3 regions of the Clostridium sp. genome follow, and region 2 is predicted to be linked to each of the others. Evidence: riboswitches for the same ligand, from Rfam matches in the RefSeq annotation. Region 2 holds a riboswitch; each other region holds the start of a gene.
The links. A riboswitch is a leader RNA that binds a small molecule or an ion and turns the genes downstream of it on or off. The one in region 2 is predicted to bind S-adenosylmethionine.

Region 1 (6,751 bases), 1.4 Mb from region 2:
GATGAAGGATATAATGTGGATAGAATTTGTTAAGATAAATTTGAGACCTGTACTTTTGTACGGGCTTCTTTTATAATGTCTAATTGGTATCCGTTGACAACAGATAAGTTCCTGCAGCCATAACTATAAATGCAAAAATGAAATACACAGTTGGCTTTTCCTTTAAAATAATAAAAGAAAGTCCTGCCCCAATGAAAGGAGAGAGTGCATAATACGCACTTGTTCTTGCAGCACCAAGATATCTTTGTGCGTAAATATAGAAGAATATACTTAATCCGTATGAAAAAAAGCCAAGTATAACTGCAGCCAGGATATACAAAAAGCTGGTGGCGTACAAGCTGAAGACAGCAACAATCAGAAAAGAACCTGCACTTGCCCCAATACCTTTTATGACCACTATTTCTATAGGATCTTTTACCGACAGCATTTTGGTACAGTTGTTTTCGAATCCCCAGCAGATACATCCAGATATAATGAACAGGGAACCAATGGAAAGGGAAAAACTTGCAGAGTCCTGTAATGATAAAATAATGCAGGAAATTGTTATAAGTACAATTGCCAGGAACAGCCTTCTGCCGATATGTTCTTTGAAGATAATAAAAGCAATCAGGGAGGTAGCTGCAATTTCAAAATTGCTTAATAATGAAGCATCTGAAGAAGTGGTAAAAGTTAACCCAACCATTAAAAGAATTGGGGCAGCTATGTCTAGAACAATCATTCCAATTATAAAAGGAAGGCCATTTTTTGTAAGCCTTTTTTCTGCTCTTTTTGAGCCGTTTCTGCAATTGATTAAGTTGAATAGAAGCATACCTACTCCTGCACCAAGATAAAGAAGTGCGGACATCAGTGTTGGATTTATTCCTTTCAGCAGTATTTTTGATATAGGAAGACTGATTGCATATAATAATGCAGAAAGTATTGCACATAAAATTGAATTGTATTGATTTATATTCATTTTCATTACTCCAATGGTACTTATTTCATAAATTGGTCTATTGCTCTGTTTAAATCTTCAAGAGTTTTTTTATCATCTTCTTCTATTGCCTTTACCACACAGTGATTTATATGATCCTGAAGAATTATTTTACCGGTATTATTAATAGCATTTCTTACGGCTGCAATCTGAATCAGGATTTCACTGCAGTCACGTCCGTCTTCAACCATTCTTTTTACGGACTGCAAGTGCCCTATAGTCCTTGAAAGTCGATTTATAACAGCTTTTGTATTTTCATGTTTATGATCTTTAGTCATCTGTAACTCCTCCTTCAATATCCCATATAGGGGGATATTGAAAAGTATAGCACTATTTACGCTGTTCTTCAATACAAAGTATATAGTGTTGATTGAAATATTTTTTGATGTTACCATAGTACCAATGGATATCATTTACAGGTGAGTTTATAAAAATATTAATATTAAGAAAGAGTGAGGGTTGCATGAATAAGAAATATGTTTTAGGAATAGACTTGGGTGGAACTAAAATAAGTGGGGCACTTTCAGATATAAGTGGCAGTATATTGTATAAATATACTGTCCCTACCGATGCATTCAGGGGAGAAGAAAAAGTACTGGAAAAGATAATAGAAGTAATAGAAAAAGTTTTAGCAAGTGACGATAAAAGCATTGAAGATATTGAGGCCATCGGAATTGGTTCGCCCGGGCCGTTGGATGCTAAAAATGGAATAATAATAACGACGCCAAATCTTCCTTTCAGAAATTTTAAATTGGTGGATCCAATAAAGAAGAAATTTGGAATTCCAGTATACCTGGACAATGATGCAAATGTAGGTGCCATTGGAGAATTCATGTTTGGAGCAGGAAAGGGAACAAAAAATATGATTTTTATTACAGTCAGCACGGGAATTGGAGGCGGAGCGATAATTAATGGACAAATTTACAGGGGGAATACCTGCAATGCCCTTGAAATCGGGCATATGACGCTGGAGAAAAATGGTCCCAGATGTAATTGTGGAAATTATGGCTGTGCAGAAGCACTCGCATCGGGTACTGCAATAGGGAAAAAAGGAGAACAGGCTGTTCTGAATAAGGAATATACAGCTTTAAAGAAACACAATAAGGTAACTTCCTATGAGGTGTTTGAGGAAGCAAAAAAGGGAGATAAAATTGCTTGTGAAATATTGAATGAAAGCCTTGAATATCTTGGAATATGCGTAGCCAATGTCATAACCAGCTTTGATCCTGAAATGGTAGTTATTGGAGGGGGAGTTTCAAAAGGGGGAAATATCGTACTGAAGAAAATACAACAGGTAGTAAATAGGAGATGCTTTGCTGCAATGGCAAAGTCATGCAGAATTGTGAAAGCAGAACTTGGAACGGATGCAGGTGTAATGGGTGCTGCAGCACTTGCTGTGCTTCAAACTAAAATACAATAATTACCCAAATAGGCAAATTCATTCTTGACAGTTATATTTAAATTAAGTATCATGTAAATAATAATCAAATATGAATCTTATCAAGAGAGGTGGAGGGACTGGCCCTATGATACCCGGCAACCTGAATATATTGTTCAATGGTGCTAATTCCAGCAGGTTAAACCTGGAAGATGAGAAACTTTGAAAAAATTGGTCTTATAGTTTCTCTGTAAGATTTTTTTATTTTTGATTGACTAGAAAACTAGAGGTCAAATTCTACTTGATATGTTGAATGTATCTAATGTATCTTTGGAGGATTTGGCTTTTTGTTTTTTGTAGATAAGCTTTAACTTTTATAAATAAAGTTTATGAATAAATGATTTTACTGTAAAATAAGTTATTGTTGGTTTATATTTCTAGAAAAATTATAAGATTGGGATGTCGATATGGGAGGATATAAATTAAAGAGGAATTTAAAAAATCGTCATATTCAGATGATTGCTATTGGTGGAGCCATAGGAGTAGGGTTATTTTATGGCTCGGCAGATGCCATAAGTATGGGTGGCCCGTCTATTATATTAGCATATTTGACTGGCGGTTTGTTTGTTTTTATAATTATGAGGGCATTGGGAGAGCTTTCTGTAGATGATCCAAATTCAGGTTCATTTAGTGCTTATGCAACTAAATATTTAGGGGATTTCGCTGGATTTTTTTCAGGATGGACTTATTGGCTTCAAGGTGTTACAACTGTAATGGCCGAGCTTACGGCAGTTGGTATATATGTACAGTTTTGGCTGCCGGATTTTCCGAGGTGGATTTCCGCCCTAGTATTTTTATTGGTTTTAGTTTTAATTAATATAATTGGAGTGAAAGCTTATGGTGAGTTTGAATTTTGGCTGGCACTCATTAAAGTTGTGTGTATTATTTGCATGATTATTTTTGGACTTTTTATGATAGTATTTGGCTTTGGAAATAAAGGACATGCCATTGGATTTTCAAATTTATGGATGAATGGAGGTTTTTTCCCTAATGGGATCAGAGGATTTTTATTGTCATTCATCTTTGTTACTTTTGCGTTTGGTGGAGTGGAACTTATTGGTATAACTGCTGGTGAAGCAGAAAATCCTGAAAAATCCATACCCAAAGCAATCAATAATGTATTTTGGCGTATACTTATTTTTTATGTTGGCTCTATGTTGGTTATGTTAAGCCTTTATTCATGGAGTAAAATTGGAATTAAAGGAAGCCCTTTTGTATTAGTCTTCGATAAAGTTGGAATTCCGGCAGCGGCATCAATTATTAATTTTGTGGTTTTGACAGCTGCATTATCAGGTATGAACAGTGCATTATTTGTTGAAGGGAGAATGCTTTATAGTTTGGCTTTGAACAATAATGCTCCGGGTATATTTCGTAAAATCAGCAAATCAGGAATACCATATGTAGGAATTCTATTTAGTACAGCTATAGCTATGATTGCAATATTTTTAAATTATTTATTACCCTTCAAAGTTTTTAATTATATATCATCGGTAACAGTTATAGCAATTATAACTGCATGGATAACTATACTTTTAGTACAATTAAAATTCAGAAAATATAAGAGTTCCTTAGGACAAAAAGTAAAATTTAAAATGCCATTTTATCCGGTACTTACGTATACAGCTATTATATACTTGTTATTGATCGTTGCTTTACTATTTGTTTTACCGAGTACGAGAATATCCATATATGTAGTACCTGTGTGGATAGCAATTCTATTGACCATGTATAAAATATTAATTAAAAATAGATGATTTGTAAAAGGTAAGAAAGTTTAATAATAAGACCTCATGCTGTTGATAAGTATATTTTATCAACAGCATTGAGGTCTTTGATTTATAGGAAAGTATATTTAGTTGCCTGCAGGGTAGCAAATTCCCGGCACGATAATTGGGATAAATCATATACGCACCGTTGGCTCAAGTATCGTCAATGTATTTTCATAAGTATTAAGGTTGGCTTCGGCGCCTATAGGTATAGCCATCTTGTATGTGCCATGCCCAGATGCTAAGTTTGTCATAAGAGGTTTGTTCATCGGCATTATAACATCATTAATTAAATCTTCATATGACTTACCGTATGAATCATCACAATTTGTGCATTCTCCCATAAGGATACCTGCACAGTCACTGAGCTTGCCGGCCAATATTAGCCGGTTTATATGCCTGTAGACTGTATTAATGGGCTCGTGTACTTCTTCGATTAAGAGTATTTTCCCTCTGGTATCAACTTCAAATGGAGTGCCGAGGTTATCTGCAAAAGATGTAAGGTTGCCTCCAACTATAGGGCCTGTAACATTTCCAGGAATCCTGCTTATTAATGGCATTCCGGGAGGATTTTCAAGTTGCCTTGGCGAGGTAAGTGTAGATGTAGCAGTGAAAAACTGATTCATGTTGTATGCAGGGGCAGTCGGTTTAAAGTCTATTAAAAGAAGGCTGTGAAAAGTAATTAAATTAGCCCATATATACAAAACATTTAATAAAATTGTTATGTCGCTGTACCCTGTGATAATTTTAGGATTCTGTGTAATAACAGGATAATCAAGATACGGTATAATACCCGCAACACCTACTCCACCTCTTGAAGGTATAATAGCCTTCACATCAGGATTTTCGAACATTTCCATCAGATCAGAGGCCCTCTGTTGTTCTGTGGCTGCAACGTATCCATCATAAGAATATACATAATTTCCTAATACTATATTAAAGCCCATGTTTCTAAGAGTCTGTATACGAGCATTGATGATATCGGCAGATAATGGACTTCCTAAAGTAACTATTCCGATTGTATCTCCTGCACGTAAAATTTGCGGCCTTATTGCCATACTCCTTCACCTTCTAAATACCTTAATAGTATTATAATATTACAAATTCCATAAAAGTTGATTATTACTTAGAGTGGGGCTTACATTAAGCTTGTATTAAGGTTGTCTCTATATAATTACTTGATATAAATAGTAATTTCGATTTGAAATGATTTATGAAACTAAATATCAAGGAGGAATTTATGATGAGATGGCTTTCAAACTTAAAAATTCTAAAGAAATTAATGATGGGATTTATTATAACAGCGCTTTTTACTTGTGTAATTGGTGTTACATCTCTTTCAAGGATGAAAGATATATATTCCAGTTTGAACATCACATATAATAAAGATCTAAAAGGAAGCAACGACCTGCAGCAGTTGAAGACGAATTTGATGGCAATCAGGGGAGATATGCTTATTGTCATGGATAAATCCCAGAGGAATATGGTCAAGAACATGAATTCGGAAATTAACAGTTTATCCAGTAAAAATGAAAAACTAATATCTGAATACAAGTCGACTATCATTGTTGATGATGATAAAAAGTTATTTGCCCAGTTTGAACAGTATTTGAAAAATTGGACGAATTATAGAAAGGAGTTTCTGGAATTTGTCCAACAAGGTAATTATACTGCAGCAAAAAGTGAATTTATAAAAACTGAGGAATCCAGAACTCAAATGATATCCACGCTTGATAAAGCCATAAATTTGAGCATGAAACTGGCGCAAAGCAATTATGAAGATAGGACTCTTCAGTATAAACATTCCTATGTATATATAATTTCAACAATTTTAATATGTTTTATTTTATCGATTTTATTGGGAGTCATTATCTCGAATGATGTCAACAATCCATTAAAAAAAATAGAAGAATTTGCGGGTAAATTGGAAAAATTTGATTTTTCTTCATCTATAAATCTGTCTAGAAAAGATGAACTTGGTATAACAGCTTCAGGGCTTAATGTAGCAAGAAAGAACGTGGCGCAGTTTATTGAAGTAATATCAAACAATATAGACAATATGAACAGTTCAAGTGATGAATTGTTTTCCATATCCGAGAATCTTTTGTCAAAAACAAATGATATGAGCAGTTCGGTTAAAATTGTTTCCGAGGTAATTCAAAGAACCAATGTCACCACCGAAGAAATAACGGCATCAATTGAGGAAGTTGATTCAAGCATAAATGAACTGTCGCAAAAAGCTGTGGATGGAAATAATAATGCAAACGCATTCCAAAAAAGAGCAATTGATGTACAGAACAGAGGGAAAAGAGCTTTGGATACTACGGATAAGTTATATAATGAGAAAAAACAGAATATGGTCCAGTCAATTAAGGATGGACAGGTAGTAGAAAATGTCAAGGTAATGGCCAATACTATTGCAAACATAGCTGAACAGACCAATTTACTTGCCCTAAATGCGGCTATAGAATCAGCACGTGCAGGAGAGAATGGGAAGGGATTTGCTGTTGTTGCAGAAGAAGTGAGAAATCTTGCAGAACAGTCCTCTGATTCTGTTGCCAAAATTCAGGATAC
Region 2 (6,751 bases):
ATGTTCTACCAAGGTAGCCCTTCTGGACAAAAATAATAAATTTATGGTTGGAGCTCCAGATGATATTGTTACTGAAGAAAACCTGAAGAATGCCTATGGAATAAATGTGAAAATTATAGATACAGCCATTGAAGGTGGAAATAAGATTAAATCCTGTGTTCCACTAATTTAGTCAATAATTATTTTAAATTAAGGATGTGAAACTTATGAGAAAAAAATTCAACAATGTAAGGAATTTGCTTATTATTATCTTCTCTGCAGTGTTTTTGTTTGCCGGATGTGGTAAGACCAGTACGAATTCTGGAAATACTGCTCAGGAGAGCAAGGGAAATGTGATTACAGATTCAACTGGTGCAAAGGTAACTGTTCCCGAGAAGATCAACAAAATAGCAGATGCATGGCCGGCACACAATGAAATAGTGGCTATGCTTGGCGGATCTGATAAAATAGTTGCAACTATTGATTCGAAAAAAGCATACCCCTGGCTGTATAAAGTATTTCCAGACATGGACAAAGCTAAGACTATATTCACAAATACAACGGTCAATACAGAAACTCTTGCACAATTAAAACCGGATGTATTGTTCATGCCTACTGAATCAAAATTACTTGCAAAGACAAAGGAACTCGGAATTCCTACTGTACAGCTGATATTTCAGAATTATGACGATTTGAAAAAGGTTGTCAATACAACTGCACAGGTTTTAGGTGGAGATGCCAAGGATAAAGCAGATAAGTACAATTCCTATCTGGACGAAAGACTTAAAGCAGTAAAAGAGGTAACTTCCAAAATACCCGACTCTCAAAAACCCAAAATACTGCATATTGAATCTTTTAAGCCCCTTACAATTGATGGACAAAAAACAATAGTAGATGACTGGATACAGGCTGCCGGTGGTAAAGATGCCGCCGAGATAGAAGGAAACAAGAAACCTGCTTCCATGGAGCAGGTGCTCAAATGGAATCCTGATATAATAATTATGGGAAAAAGTGTATTGAATGATAAAAACAGCCCTATAAAAACACTTGATCAATTGTACAGCAATCCACAGTGGAGTCAGGTAAATGCGGTTAAAAACAAAAAGGTGTATGTAAATCCAATGGGAGTTTTTCTGTGGGATAGATATGGTATGGAGTCGGCACTACAATTTCAGTGGCTGGCAAAGCTTCTTCATCCTGATGAATTTAAAAATCTTGACATGGTGAAAGAAACTCAGAAGTTCTATAAAGAATTTCTGAACTATGATCTTACTGCCGATGATGCCTTGAAGATTTTGAATGCACAAAATCCGGATTAGTGGAAGTTCCCCTTTATGAAGGTTGTGCCTTAAAGGCACAACCTTCAATTTTTGCCCATGAACAAACTTATTATCAATATTATGAATACAACAGCTGTGATCTTTACATACAGAAAATCCTTTTCCTTAAAAAATACTAATATGGAAATACCAACTCTGAATATTGGTATGGCTATCAACAGCATAAGTCCTAAGAGTATTATGGAGTAAGGTTTCAAGGCCATGCATCCATGGAGTATCTCAAAGGGATAAGTCGGATAAAAGTTGCCGGGATACCCGCTGCTTCCAGAGATTAGAAACATTATAAGTCCTATTATTATAACGGCAGAGCTTGTCAGGACTCCTACAAATAAAAACGTGCTTATTATCTTTTCCATCTCTCTTGTATTTTCTTTCAATTTTTTATCATTCATTATAATGCAATCACTCCTTTATACATCATTTGAAGTGCTATATATACGAGAAAGGGTATGAATATCTTTCTTATAGTCTTGTTTTTCATTCGCTTCATAATACGTGCCCCAATGGTAGCACCTGCAAGTACACCAAGTGCTACCGGACCTGCAATTTTGGGATCTATATCACCCCTCAGGAAAAACACTCCGGCACTGGCGGCACCGGTGACTCCCATCATAAAATTACTTGTGGCACTTGATATCTTCATTGGAAGTTTCATAAACAGATCCATGGCCATAACCTTGAAGCTCCCACTTCCTATACCAAGAAGCCCTGATATAATTCCTGCACCATACATTACACCGAATCCACTCGGCACGTTTGCAACTTTATAATCAACGGGTTGTTTTAAAACATCGTCATAATATTGGCCGTTTAATTTAAGTTTTTGTGCAAGTGGATGCTCTATAACGTTATCAGGCAATTCAGTCTTGCCATTTTTGAACATTGCAAAAGCGGAATATAGAAGAAGTAGTCCGAATAACACATAGAGGTAGTTGGCATTTATGATTCCACCTAGAAAGGCACCGGTTATAGCTCCGACTGTTGTTGCTATTTCAAGAAACATGGCAACTCTTATGTTGGTCATTTCATCCCGCACATAAGCTATAGCAGCACCGCTTGAGGTTGCTATTACTGAAATTATGCTTGCTCCTATGGCATATCTTATATCAATTCCAAATATAAGTGTCAATGCTGGAGTAATTACTGTTCCCCCGCCCAGGCCAAGAATAGATCCGGCTATGCCTGCCACAACAGATATCAACAAGATTTCCAGTACTATCAGTGACAAAATATCATCTCCCTGTATTGAACAAAATTTGATTTTCAAGTATTATTATATCAATGATAAGCTTATATTAAAAATATTTATTATCTATTATGTGTATATAAAAATTGTATAATTACTTTTATTATTTAATTATCGAGGTGATATTCTTCATGGATATTAAGCAGCTTAGGTATTTTCTTACAATTGCAGAAGAAGGGAAGATAACAGGAGCGGCTAAAAAACTGAATATAGCACAGCCGCCTCTCAGTTATCACTTGAAGCTTTTGGAAGAGGAGCTGGGAACTAAACTCATGGATAGGGGAAATAAAAAAATTCATCTGACGGATGCAGGGGAAATATTAAAGAACAGGGCTGAACAGATATTGGAATTGGTGGATTCCACCATAAAAGAATTGAAAGATTTCAACGAAGGCATCAAAGGAACATTGTCAATTGGAACTGTTTCATCTTCAGGAGCTACACTGTTTCCAAATATAATAGAAAGATTTCATAGTATATATCCAAAAGTAAACTTTGAGGTATGGGAGGGAAATACATATAGAATACTTGAAATATTGAACAGTGGAGTGATAGATATAGGGATAGTCAGAACACCGTTTAACAAGGAAGGACTAAGCATAAAAATTCTTTCCAGAGAGCCTATGATATCAGTTTTTAGAGATGATCTGGACTATTTCCCGGATAGAAAATCAATAACTCTAAAGGAGCTTATGGGTAAACCGCTTATCATATATAGAAGGTTTGAAAAAATCATATTTGAGGCATGCCATAATATGGATTTTATGCCCGAGATAATATGCAAGAGTGATGATGCAAGAACTACACTGCTATGGGCGGAATCCGGTATTGGGATTGCCTTGGTTCCAATGACTGCTCTGGATATAGTAAAGGCATCCGGTTTAACTTATAGAGTAATTCATGAGTCAAGCTTAGAAACGAGTATAGCTGCAATATGTGTAAAGGACAGGTATATGTCTGCCGCTTCCAGAAACTTTTTAAATGTGATTTCAGATATAGAAAGGGCTTGACTTTGTTCTATGTAAATAATATAATCATACCTGTAATTTAATAGGTTTATCTTATCTAGAGAGGCGGAGGGAAAGGCCCAATGAAACCCAGCAGCCAGCAATTATTGCCAGGTGCTAATTCCTGCAGTTTTAACTGAAAGATAAGAGGAAGATACCTCTTTTATCGTAAAGAGGTTTTTTTAGTTTAAAGAATAGATTTTATATATCAATAAAATTTTGAAAGGATGTGTTTTTCTTGCCCGAACTAAGCAGTAAGTTGGTTAATTTTACAGATTCTGTTATAAGAAGAATGACAAGGATATCAAATAAATATAGGGCTATTAATTTATCACAGGGTTTTCCTGATTTTGATCCTCCAAAAGAAATAAAAGAGGCACTTAAAGCTGCTGCGGACAAAGGACCTCATCAATATGCAATTACCTGGGGTGCACAAAACTTTAGAGAGGCACTTGCAGAAAAGCAGAAGAAATTTATGGGGATTGATATAGATCCTGAAACACAAATTGCTGTTACCTGCGGTAGTACCGAGGCCATGATGGCATCTGTCATGACGGTGTGTGATCCAGGTGACAAGGTTATAGTATTCTCTCCGTTTTATGAAAACTATGCTGCAGATGCAATATTGAGTGGGGCAGATCCAATACATGTATCTCTTTATCCGCCGGAGTTTTCGTTTGATAGAAAAGAATTGGAGGATGCATTCAGGCAGAAACCTAAAGCTCTTATACTGTGCAATCCATCAAATCCTACAGGTAAGGTTTTTACTTTGGAAGAGCTCCAGTATATTGCGAGTCTGGCTGAAAAATATGACACATTTGTAATAACGGATGAAGTGTACGAGCATATTGTTATGGATCCATATAAACATGTTTATTTTGCTTCACTTCCAGGAATGTTTAACAGGACTTTGAGTTGCAGTTCTCTTTCCAAGACATATTCCATAACAGGATGGAGGTTGGGATATGTTATAGCAGATGAAAGGATAATAGAAAATGTTAGAAAGGTGCATGATTTTTTGACGGTTGGAGCGGCTGCACCTCTTCAGGAAGCAGCAATTGCAGGACTTAAAATGCCTGATGAATATTATGACTGGCTGAAAAACATGTATATGAAAAAAAGGGATCTTTTCCTAGCTGGATTGGATGAAGCTGGCCTAAAGTATGTAAAACCCAATGGAGCTTATTATGTAATGATAGATGTATCGGAGTTCAATGTAAAAAATGACTTGAAATTTTGTGAATGGCTGGCTAAAGAAGTTAAAATAGGTGCAGTACCAGGTTCAAGTTTTTTTAAGAAAAATGTGAATAATTTTATAAGGCTTCATTATGCAAAAAAGGACGATACTCTTCTGGAAGCCATTGAAAAGTTGAAAACACTTAAAGAAAAAGCTGAATTTTATAGTGAATAAATTTATGTTAAAAGGAGACTATTATGAAAAAAATTGGAAGTATTTTATTGTCGGTATTATTAACAACAGTTGTATTTTCAGGTTGTGGAAGTACATCACAGAAATCAGATTCTGAAGCCAATACCATAAAAGTAGGAGTTACAGCAGGACCTCACGAGGAAATAATACAAAAGGTTAAAGAAGTTGCAAAAAAGCAAGGGATGAATGTGGAGTATACTAGTTTTAATGATTATGTTCAGCCTAATACGCAGTTAAATGAAAAACAGCTGGATGTAAATATATATCAGCATGAACCATACTTGAAGCAGTTCAACAAGGATCACAATATGAATCTAGTAAAGGTTGCCAATGCAGTAACTTTTCCTATGGGCATATATTCCAGTAAACTGAAATCTCTGGCTCAACTGAAGGATGGGGATAAGATTTCACTGCCGAATGATCCTACTAATGAAGCAAGAGCACTTATGCTTCTTGAAAAAGGGAAGGTTATAAAGTTGAAAAGTGGCGTAAGCTTAAAGGCTACCATAAAGGACATAGCTGAAAACCCTAAACATATCCAGTTTCTTGAGCTTGAAGCTCCGATGGTTCCGCGTTCGTTAAGTGATGTGGCGGTTGCGGCGATAAATACCAATTATGCAATACAGGCCAAACTCGATCCAAATAAGGATGCCATATTCAAGGAGCCGAAGGATTCTCCCTGGATTAATATTATAGCTGCAAGACCTGACAACAAAGATGCGGAAAATGTAAAGAAATTGATCAAAATCTATCAGTCAGACGAAGTTAAGAAATACATAGATGAGCATTTCAAGGGCTCTGTTATAGCAGCATTTTAGAGGTGATGCAGATGAGTTTGTATAATTTTAAATATGGAAATGATATACTTGAAATAAATATGGAAGGGAAAATAGACAATGTACTTCCAGGCAAGGCCGGACATGTTCAGGATGTAGAGGCAGAAATTGTTGCATCTCTTGAAAATCCAATAAATTCAAAGCCGTTGAGGCAGATAGTAATACCGGGGGAAAAGGTCATATTTGTAGTTTCGGACATAACCAGGTCATGGATAAAAACTGCAGAGTTCCTTATCTATATAGTTAATTATCTGAATTCTTTTGGAATAAAGGATGAGGATATTTCGGCCATAGTTGCAACGGGTACTCACAGGGCTGCCTCAGAAGACGAAAAGAGAGATATTGTGGGGGAGAAATTGTACCGCAGAATAAAAGTATACAACCATGACAGCAAAAATGAAGATGAACTTAGGTACATGGGAGTATCGAGCTTTGGTACTCCTGTATACTTAAACAGAAAAGTGATTGAGGCAGACAGGGTTATACTTACAGGAGGCATCACATTTCATCTTTTTGCAGGCTTTGGCGGTGGGGCTAAAAGTGTTGTTCCGGGTGTTGCAGGTTTCCAAACCATTCAAAGTAATCATAGACTGGTTTTTAACAGCGGAGAAAATTCCGGACTCAACCTCAGTGCAGGGCCAAATAAGATTAAGGGGAATCCTATGCGTGAAGACATTACAGAAATATGCAGAAAGATTTCAACGGATTTTTTAGTCAATGCAGTACTTGATACCGATGGAAAATTCGTCAAATTTGTAGCCGGAGATTTCGAAAAGGCCTGGCTTGAAGGATGTAACATAACCAGACAGCTTTATGGAGTGAAAATTAAGAACAAGGCGGATATTACTGTTGTATCTTCAGGTGGATACCCCAAAGACATAAATCTGTACCAGACGGTTAAAACAATTGATAAT
Region 3 (6,751 bases), 1.2 Mb from region 2:
AGAAATTTTCTCGATGTATTTCCTGATTTTCCATTTACTACGAGAATCAGAATGAACTATTTGAATTACTTTGGTTCTTCTTTGAGTCCTTTTGATGCATATCTTGCACTTATAGGACTGGAAACCTTATCTGAAAGAGTCAAGAAACAAATTGAAAATACTGAAAAAATAATCGGTTATCTGAAAGAAAATGACAAAGTTTCATGGATAAAATATCCTACTTTAGAAAACAGTCCATATAAAGAATTAGCTGATAAATATCTTCCAAAAGGAGCTGGATCAGTATTTACCTTCGGATTCAAAGGTACTGATTCCGAAATAGACAAATTTTTGAACTCATTAAATCTGTTCAGCTATCATACCAATGTTGGTGATTCAAGATCTCTGATTGTCAATTCACCTAAGACAACACACAGTGAACTTACACCAGATGAGAAAGAACTTTCAGATTTGCTTCCTAATACAATAAGACTATCCATAGGACTCGAAGATGCAGAAGATCTCATAGACGATTTGGATCAGGCTTTCAAAGCAGCATTTGAATCTGAAAAAATAGTAAACAAGGATGTTGTTAAATAAATTATATATATAGAAAGAAGAGGGAATTATTATGAATAAAATTACTAAAATAGTTGCTGCGTTATTGCTTGTTACTGCAGTACCTACTCTTGCTGCTTGTGGAAAAAGTACATCTACTTCTTCAAGCGAAAATGGCACAGGAAAATATAAATATGGGAAATTGCAAATTCAGGCTCTCGGAGGTGGTGTTTGCGGTGCCCCTGCCTACATAGCCAAGGAAAAAGGTTTTTTTGCAAAGGAAGGTTTTGATGTAACTCTTGTAAGTGGAACATTTGAACAGCAGAAAACCGGCCTTGCAAGTGGAAAGTTTACTGTTACAAATGGTGACTTTCAATTTTTCCCTTCTGTTCAGCAGGGTCTGGATATAAAAGTCATAGGCGGACTCCACAAAGGTTGTATAAAATTAGTCGTGCCTCCTAATTCACCAATAAAAACTGCAAAAGATTTGAAGGGAAAGAAAATAGGTGTGGATGAAGTAGGGGGAACTCCTATGGCTATAACAAGTGTGGTTCTGGCAAACAACAACATTGATCCTACAAAGGATGTAAAATGGGTTCCTTATCCTCTTGACCAGCTGACAAAGGCTGTTTCGAAAGGTGATGTTGACGCTTTTGCCGCATGGGATCCGTTTGCTACACTGGCTGAAAAAAATGATAATTACAGAGTAATAACCGATATCGCACAGGATCCGTTATTCAAGGGAAAATCATGCTGCTTCCTATATGCTTCCAATAAGGAAATCAAGGATAATCCGGAAAAAATTGCAGCTCTTGTACGAGCTTACAAAGCAGCAGATGACTGGATAGCAGAACATCCTGAAGAAACTGCAAAAATTGAACTTGACAAAAAATATGTATCCGGTGGTGATGTAAAATTAATTACCGAGCTTATAAAAAATTATGATTTCAAATATACTACCGATGGTGCAAAGGATGACGTCAAATATTTTGTAGAACAGCTTAACAAGACTGGATTTTTGAAAAAAGGCACCGATCCTGTTAAATTTGCTGATGATGTGTATTACGATGCACTCGGAAATTCAAAAAATTAATGGAGGTATTACTAACGTGAGTGCTTTAAGTGAATCTGCAAATTCAGACAACATACCAGAATCAGATATTCAATCAAAAAATATTGATAAAGTACCGGTTGTCAAAGCATCCGACACTGTAAACTGGAAACCTAAATCAAAGGTCTGGCCAATTTTACAAATCATTGCTTTTGTAGCGGCTTTGGTTGAAAACATAGCTTTGCCTACAGTACAGATTGTTAAAGTCTTTCCATATAGGATAATGCTTATACTTTTTATAGCCTATCTTGGTATAGAATATGTAATTTCGTTTTTCAATGAAAAACTGAGTGCACAAGCAAACCATAAATCACAATTTTACTTTGCCATAGGAGTTGGATTTATAATTTGGGATATTCTATCCACAAAAACCAATATACTTCCGCTCCCATTTTTCCCGGGGCCTGCACAAATAGTTCAGGTCCTTGTGGAAGATGCCGGCACACTTTTAATAAGTACACTTTATTCCATGCGACTTTTAGTACTTGGCTTCGTTGCAGGTACTCTTTTGGGACTTGTTTCCGGAATTTTAATTGGCTGGTACAAACAATGGTATTATTGGTTCTTCCCTGTTCTTAAAATTATAGGTGTTGTACCTGCAGTTGCATGGATACCAGTTGCAATGTCATTATTTCCTTCAACCTTGATTTCCGAAGTATTTTTAATTGTACTCTGTGTGTGGTTTCCTGTAGCCTTCATGGCATGCGGCGGTATAGAAAACATACCCAAATCCTATTTTGAGGCAGCTAAAACTTTAGGTGCAGATGAAAAGTTCCTCATATTCAAAATAGCTATTCCAGGTGCAATGCCATCAATATTTACTGGAATCTACACTGCGACGGGACTTTCCTTCACCACACTCGTAGTTTCAGAGATGCTTGGCGCCGAGGCTGGGCTTGGATGGTATATAAACTGGGCCAAAGGTTGGTCCAATTATGCAAAAGTTTATGCTGCAATAGTTATAATGGCGGTAGTTTTCTCAATAGTACTTGCGATAATATTTAAAATCAGAGACAGAGTACTTATATGGCAAAGGGGGCTTTTGAAATGATAAAATCCTCCGTTGCAAATAATGCTTCTATTAAAATAAAGGATGTAAACAGAATATATATAGATGCAACCGGCAACCTTGTAGAAGCCCTCAGAAATATAAATCTTGACATTAGAGCCGGAGAATTCATTTCACTTGTAGGACCGTCAGGATGCGGCAAAACAACATTGATGAGATTGATAGCAGGACTTGACAAACCTCAATCCGGTGAACTGTTTATTGATAATGACAAAATAAATGACACCAGTTTTGAAAGAGGATATGTTTTTCAGCAGGCAAATCTTTTTCCCTGGGAAACAATAGAAAATAATATTGCTGCAGGACTGAAAGCACGAAAAATATATAAAGAAAGCAAAGATAAAATTCATGAATATATAAAACTTACCGGACTTGAGGGATTTGAAAATTCATATCCCCATCAGGTTTCAGGAGGTATGGCTCAAAGAGCTTCTCTTGCCAGAGCACTTATAAATGATCCAAAAGTACTTCTCCTGGATGAGCCTCTTGGGGCACTGGATGCATTTACAAGAATGGACCTTCAGGACAAACTTATTGAATTATGGCAGAGAAGAGGTACCACAATGATACTGGTTACCCATGACGTAGATGAAGCAATTTATCTGAGTGACAGAGCCGTAATTATGACACCGCGTCCCGGAAAGATAGAATCAATCATAGATATAAATCTTGAAAGGCCCCGGGATAGAACTGATCTGGAGTTTACAATACTAAAAAAGAAAATATTAGATAAGCTCCATTTTGCAAGGAAACATTAACACCATTAAAAAACAATGTACAAATTTTGAGTCTGTACATTGTTTTTTATTTTAAATAATTGCATTCAGAATTTGATCATTGCCACTACTCTTTTTTCCCAAGTATTCATTGCCCATCTCATCTGCTTTAATTATTGCCTTCTCAATAATGTTTTCCTTTTCATAATCACGGAATTTTAAATGAATATTATCCTTGATACCTGATATTTTAATTTTAGATCCATATTTTATTCCAAGCTGACTTAATGTAACAGGTAAACCAATCTTGGTAAATATATCAATAGCCTTGAATATTTCATCTTTGCTCCTGTTTTCAAGAACAAATTGAACAACAAGTGCAAAACTAGTTTTTTCACCATATAGGCTATACCTTGTATCGGAAATATATGTCATGTTATTGACTACATAATTACATATATCAATTGAGTTATCAACTATATCATGATTTTGCCTCATTCCGGATAATACTATGATTGAATCTATCAATTTTCTGTAACATTCATCATCAATGTTTTCATCCAGTTCTTCATACAATCCTTCAATATACTTCTCCAGTATGTTAACCGGATATTCGTCTTGTTTCACATGATCAAAATATTTAAAAACTGACATTGCATAACCTATACCTGCATTTAGATATCGTATGGATGATTCAAGTATTAAATCTATATCCGTCAATATAAGTTCAGGTAATTTCTTTAGCCTGACATAATCAATATATCTTCCGGTATCATCATATATTATGGAAATATTGGAACACGCAGCACAACTTGTAGCTACAGTAGGAATAGCAATTACAGGCTTACCTGTCCTATCACCTATGGTCTTTGCCATATCAATTACCTTTCCTCCTCCTACACCTAGTACTACATCAACCTTCAGTTTACGGGCTGATTCCGAATATATTTTTATATCATTCAAAGTGCAATGCCCATGGTATACTTCAACTCTATATTCCAGTCTCTCTCTTGCAAGATTCATAAGTATCCTTTGTCCAGTCTTGTTCCATGCAGTTTTTCCGCATATAATCAATGCATATTTTCCAAATTTCGAAGTATATTTACCGGTTTTATCCAGAATATTTTTCCCACTGACATAGAATTTCGGTATTTTTATATCCGTCATTTTACTCATCCTTTCCATAAATTTTAGAGTTAAATTATTTCCTTTAATTCCTCCAGTGGCTTTATATAATCACATAAATTTATATACTCCGGCTTAAACTTATATATACTATAATCTTTGAAATTACTACTCAGGAAATGTCTTCCCCTGTTTTTTCCAATTAAGGTTTTCAATACACTGTAGACTTCATTTGAATATATTATTTCAGCCAATTTTCCTGAAACATGTATGCTTTTGAATGCACTATATTTTTGTGTACTGTTTTCAAAATAGACATTGACCTTTGAACCGGTTTTGACTTTTTTGACATCTTTATCTACAATAAAATACACATTTGTATAATCATTTATAAATTCCTGTATATTTATAATACAAGTTTTATTTTGTTCATCCATTGCAACTAAATATCCCCTTTGTGAATGATCTATATATTTCATTGCATCATTTAATATTTCACTCATTTTCATATCCCTTCCTTATCTTTCAGAATTGAATCTGCAGGATTTAGCACCTTGTATGCAAATGGAACATACTGGTTGCTGAAACTTCATCGGGCCTTACCCTCTGCTTCTCTTGATAAGAGAATGTATTCCCCCAAACAATAAAAGGTCAAGTTATATTTATTAAAAAGATTTTATACAAATGATCTATCTCAATAATAAATTCAACTTGACCTCTAGTTTTTCTAGTCAGCCGAACTAGAATAAAAATTTCTTATTGCCATATCTATTTTAAAACCAAACTTTCTTTATTTTTATAAGCATCTCTTATTTGATCAACCTTATCCAGTTTCTCCCATGGAAGATCTATATCTGTCCTTCCAAAATGTCCATAAGCAGCAGTACTTTTATATATAGGCCTTCTTAAATCAAGATCCCTTATAATTGCAGCAGGTCTTAAATCAAACAACTCATTTATAATCTCGACTATTTCTTCATCATTTATTTTGCCTGTACCAAATGTATCTACACTTACTGATACAGGTTTTGCAACACCTATTGCATATGCTATTTCTACTTCAATTTTACTTGCTACACCTGCTGCCACAAGGTTTTTTGCAACCCACCTTGCTGCATATGCCCCAGATCTATCAACTTTGGTTGGATCTTTTCCTGAAAATGCTCCGCCTCCATGTCTTCCATAGCCGCCGTAGGTATCAACTATTATCTTTCTTCCTGTAAGGCCCGAATCAGCCTCAGGCCCACCCTTTACAAATCTTCCTGTAGGATTTACCAGATATTTTGTATTTGAATCTATGAGCTCTTTAGGTATTATTACTTTGATTACCTTGTCTATTATATCTTTTTCAATTTCATCATGGGTTACATTTTCTTCATGCTGTGAAGATATAAGCACGGTATCCACTCTCAGAGGTTTATCTCCTTCATATTCTACTGTAACCTGAGTTTTCCCATCCGGTCCAAGATATGAGATTGCTCCATTCTTTCTTACTTCAGCAAGCTTTCTTGAAAGTTTATGTGCCAGTGCTATTGGAAGCGGCAAGTACTCCGGAGTTTCATTTGTTGCAAATCCAAATACCATTCCCTGGTCTCCTGCTCCAATTGCTTCTATATTGTCTTTTTCACCTTTTTTAGATTCCAATGATTCATCTACACCAAGTGCAATATCTTGTGACTGTTCATCTATGGAGGTTATTACTGCACAATTGGATGCATCAAATCCAAATCTTGAATGATTATATCCTATATCGCTTATAGTTTGTCTTACTATTTTAGGTATGTCCACATATGCCTTGGTTGATATCTCTCCTACTAAAAGTACAAGTCCGGTATTTACAACTGTCTCACAAGCTACTCTTCCATTCTTATCCTGTTCAATAATTGCATCTAATACTGCATCTGATATTTGATCACATATTTTATCCGGATGTCCTTCTGTAACAGATTCTGATGTGAATAATCTACTCATTTTATCAATCTTCCTTTCATCATTTACTCTAAATTTTATTTCTATACTGGTTAACTTATATTAAAAAGAGACCAAACATTACTATCGAAGAATCCAATTTCTACAGATAAGTTTAACTTGACCTCTAGTCTTTCTAGTTAGTCACCTAGAATATTAAATTTATTCACATTGCTGCGAAATCAAAAAAACTTTCTATGGAGAAACCACAGAAAGTCATATCCT

Region 1: it holds a riboswitch for S-adenosylmethionine, as region 2 does, so the genes downstream of both, LKE46_RS04350 (amino acid permease) here and LKE46_RS11000 (pyridoxal phosphate-dependent aminotransferase) in region 2, are expected to answer to the same signal.
Region 3: it holds a riboswitch for S-adenosylmethionine, as region 2 does, so the genes downstream of both, LKE46_RS05390 (hypothetical protein) here and LKE46_RS11000 (pyridoxal phosphate-dependent aminotransferase) in region 2, are expected to answer to the same signal.

What each region holds. Positions count from the first base shown of each region.
Region 1 is NZ_JAKVOI010000001.1:834,526-841,276, forward strand. It holds gene ilvA (threonine ammonia-lyase) at 1-33, shown strand, start outside; gene LKE46_RS04335 (DMT family transporter) at 80-955, opposite strand; gene LKE46_RS04340 (metal-sensing transcriptional repressor) at 976-1,251, opposite strand; gene LKE46_RS04345 (ROK family protein) at 1,437-2,393, shown strand; SAM riboswitch class I at 2,468-2,570, shown strand; gene LKE46_RS04350 (amino acid permease) at 2,819-4,165, shown strand; gene LKE46_RS04355 (S66 peptidase family protein) at 4,312-5,235, opposite strand; gene LKE46_RS04360 (methyl-accepting chemotaxis protein) at 5,418-6,751, shown strand, end outside.
Region 2 is NZ_JAKVOI010000001.1:2,224,557-2,231,307, reverse strand. It holds gene LKE46_RS11025 (ABC transporter ATP-binding protein) at 1-172, shown strand, start outside; gene LKE46_RS11020 (ABC transporter substrate-binding protein) at 207-1,298, shown strand; gene LKE46_RS11015 (DUF1634 domain-containing protein) at 1,343-1,711, opposite strand; gene LKE46_RS11010 (sulfite exporter TauE/SafE family protein) at 1,711-2,547, opposite strand; gene LKE46_RS11005 (LysR family transcriptional regulator) at 2,697-3,575, shown strand; SAM riboswitch class I at 3,624-3,722, shown strand; gene LKE46_RS11000 (pyridoxal phosphate-dependent aminotransferase) at 3,811-4,983, shown strand; gene LKE46_RS10995 (MetQ/NlpA family ABC transporter substrate-binding protein) at 5,007-5,819, shown strand; gene larA (nickel-dependent lactate racemase) at 5,831-6,751, shown strand, end outside.
Region 3 is NZ_JAKVOI010000001.1:1,070,136-1,076,886, reverse strand. It holds gene LKE46_RS05415 (O-acetylhomoserine aminocarboxypropyltransferase/cysteine synthase family protein) at 1-579, shown strand, start outside; gene LKE46_RS05410 (ABC transporter substrate-binding protein) at 611-1,630, shown strand; gene LKE46_RS05405 (ABC transporter permease) at 1,647-2,699, shown strand; gene LKE46_RS05400 (ABC transporter ATP-binding protein) at 2,675-3,475, shown strand; gene LKE46_RS05395 (iron-containing alcohol dehydrogenase) at 3,527-4,618, opposite strand; gene LKE46_RS05390 (hypothetical protein) at 4,630-5,061, opposite strand; SAM riboswitch class I at 5,074-5,183, opposite strand; gene metK (methionine adenosyltransferase) at 5,327-6,529, opposite strand.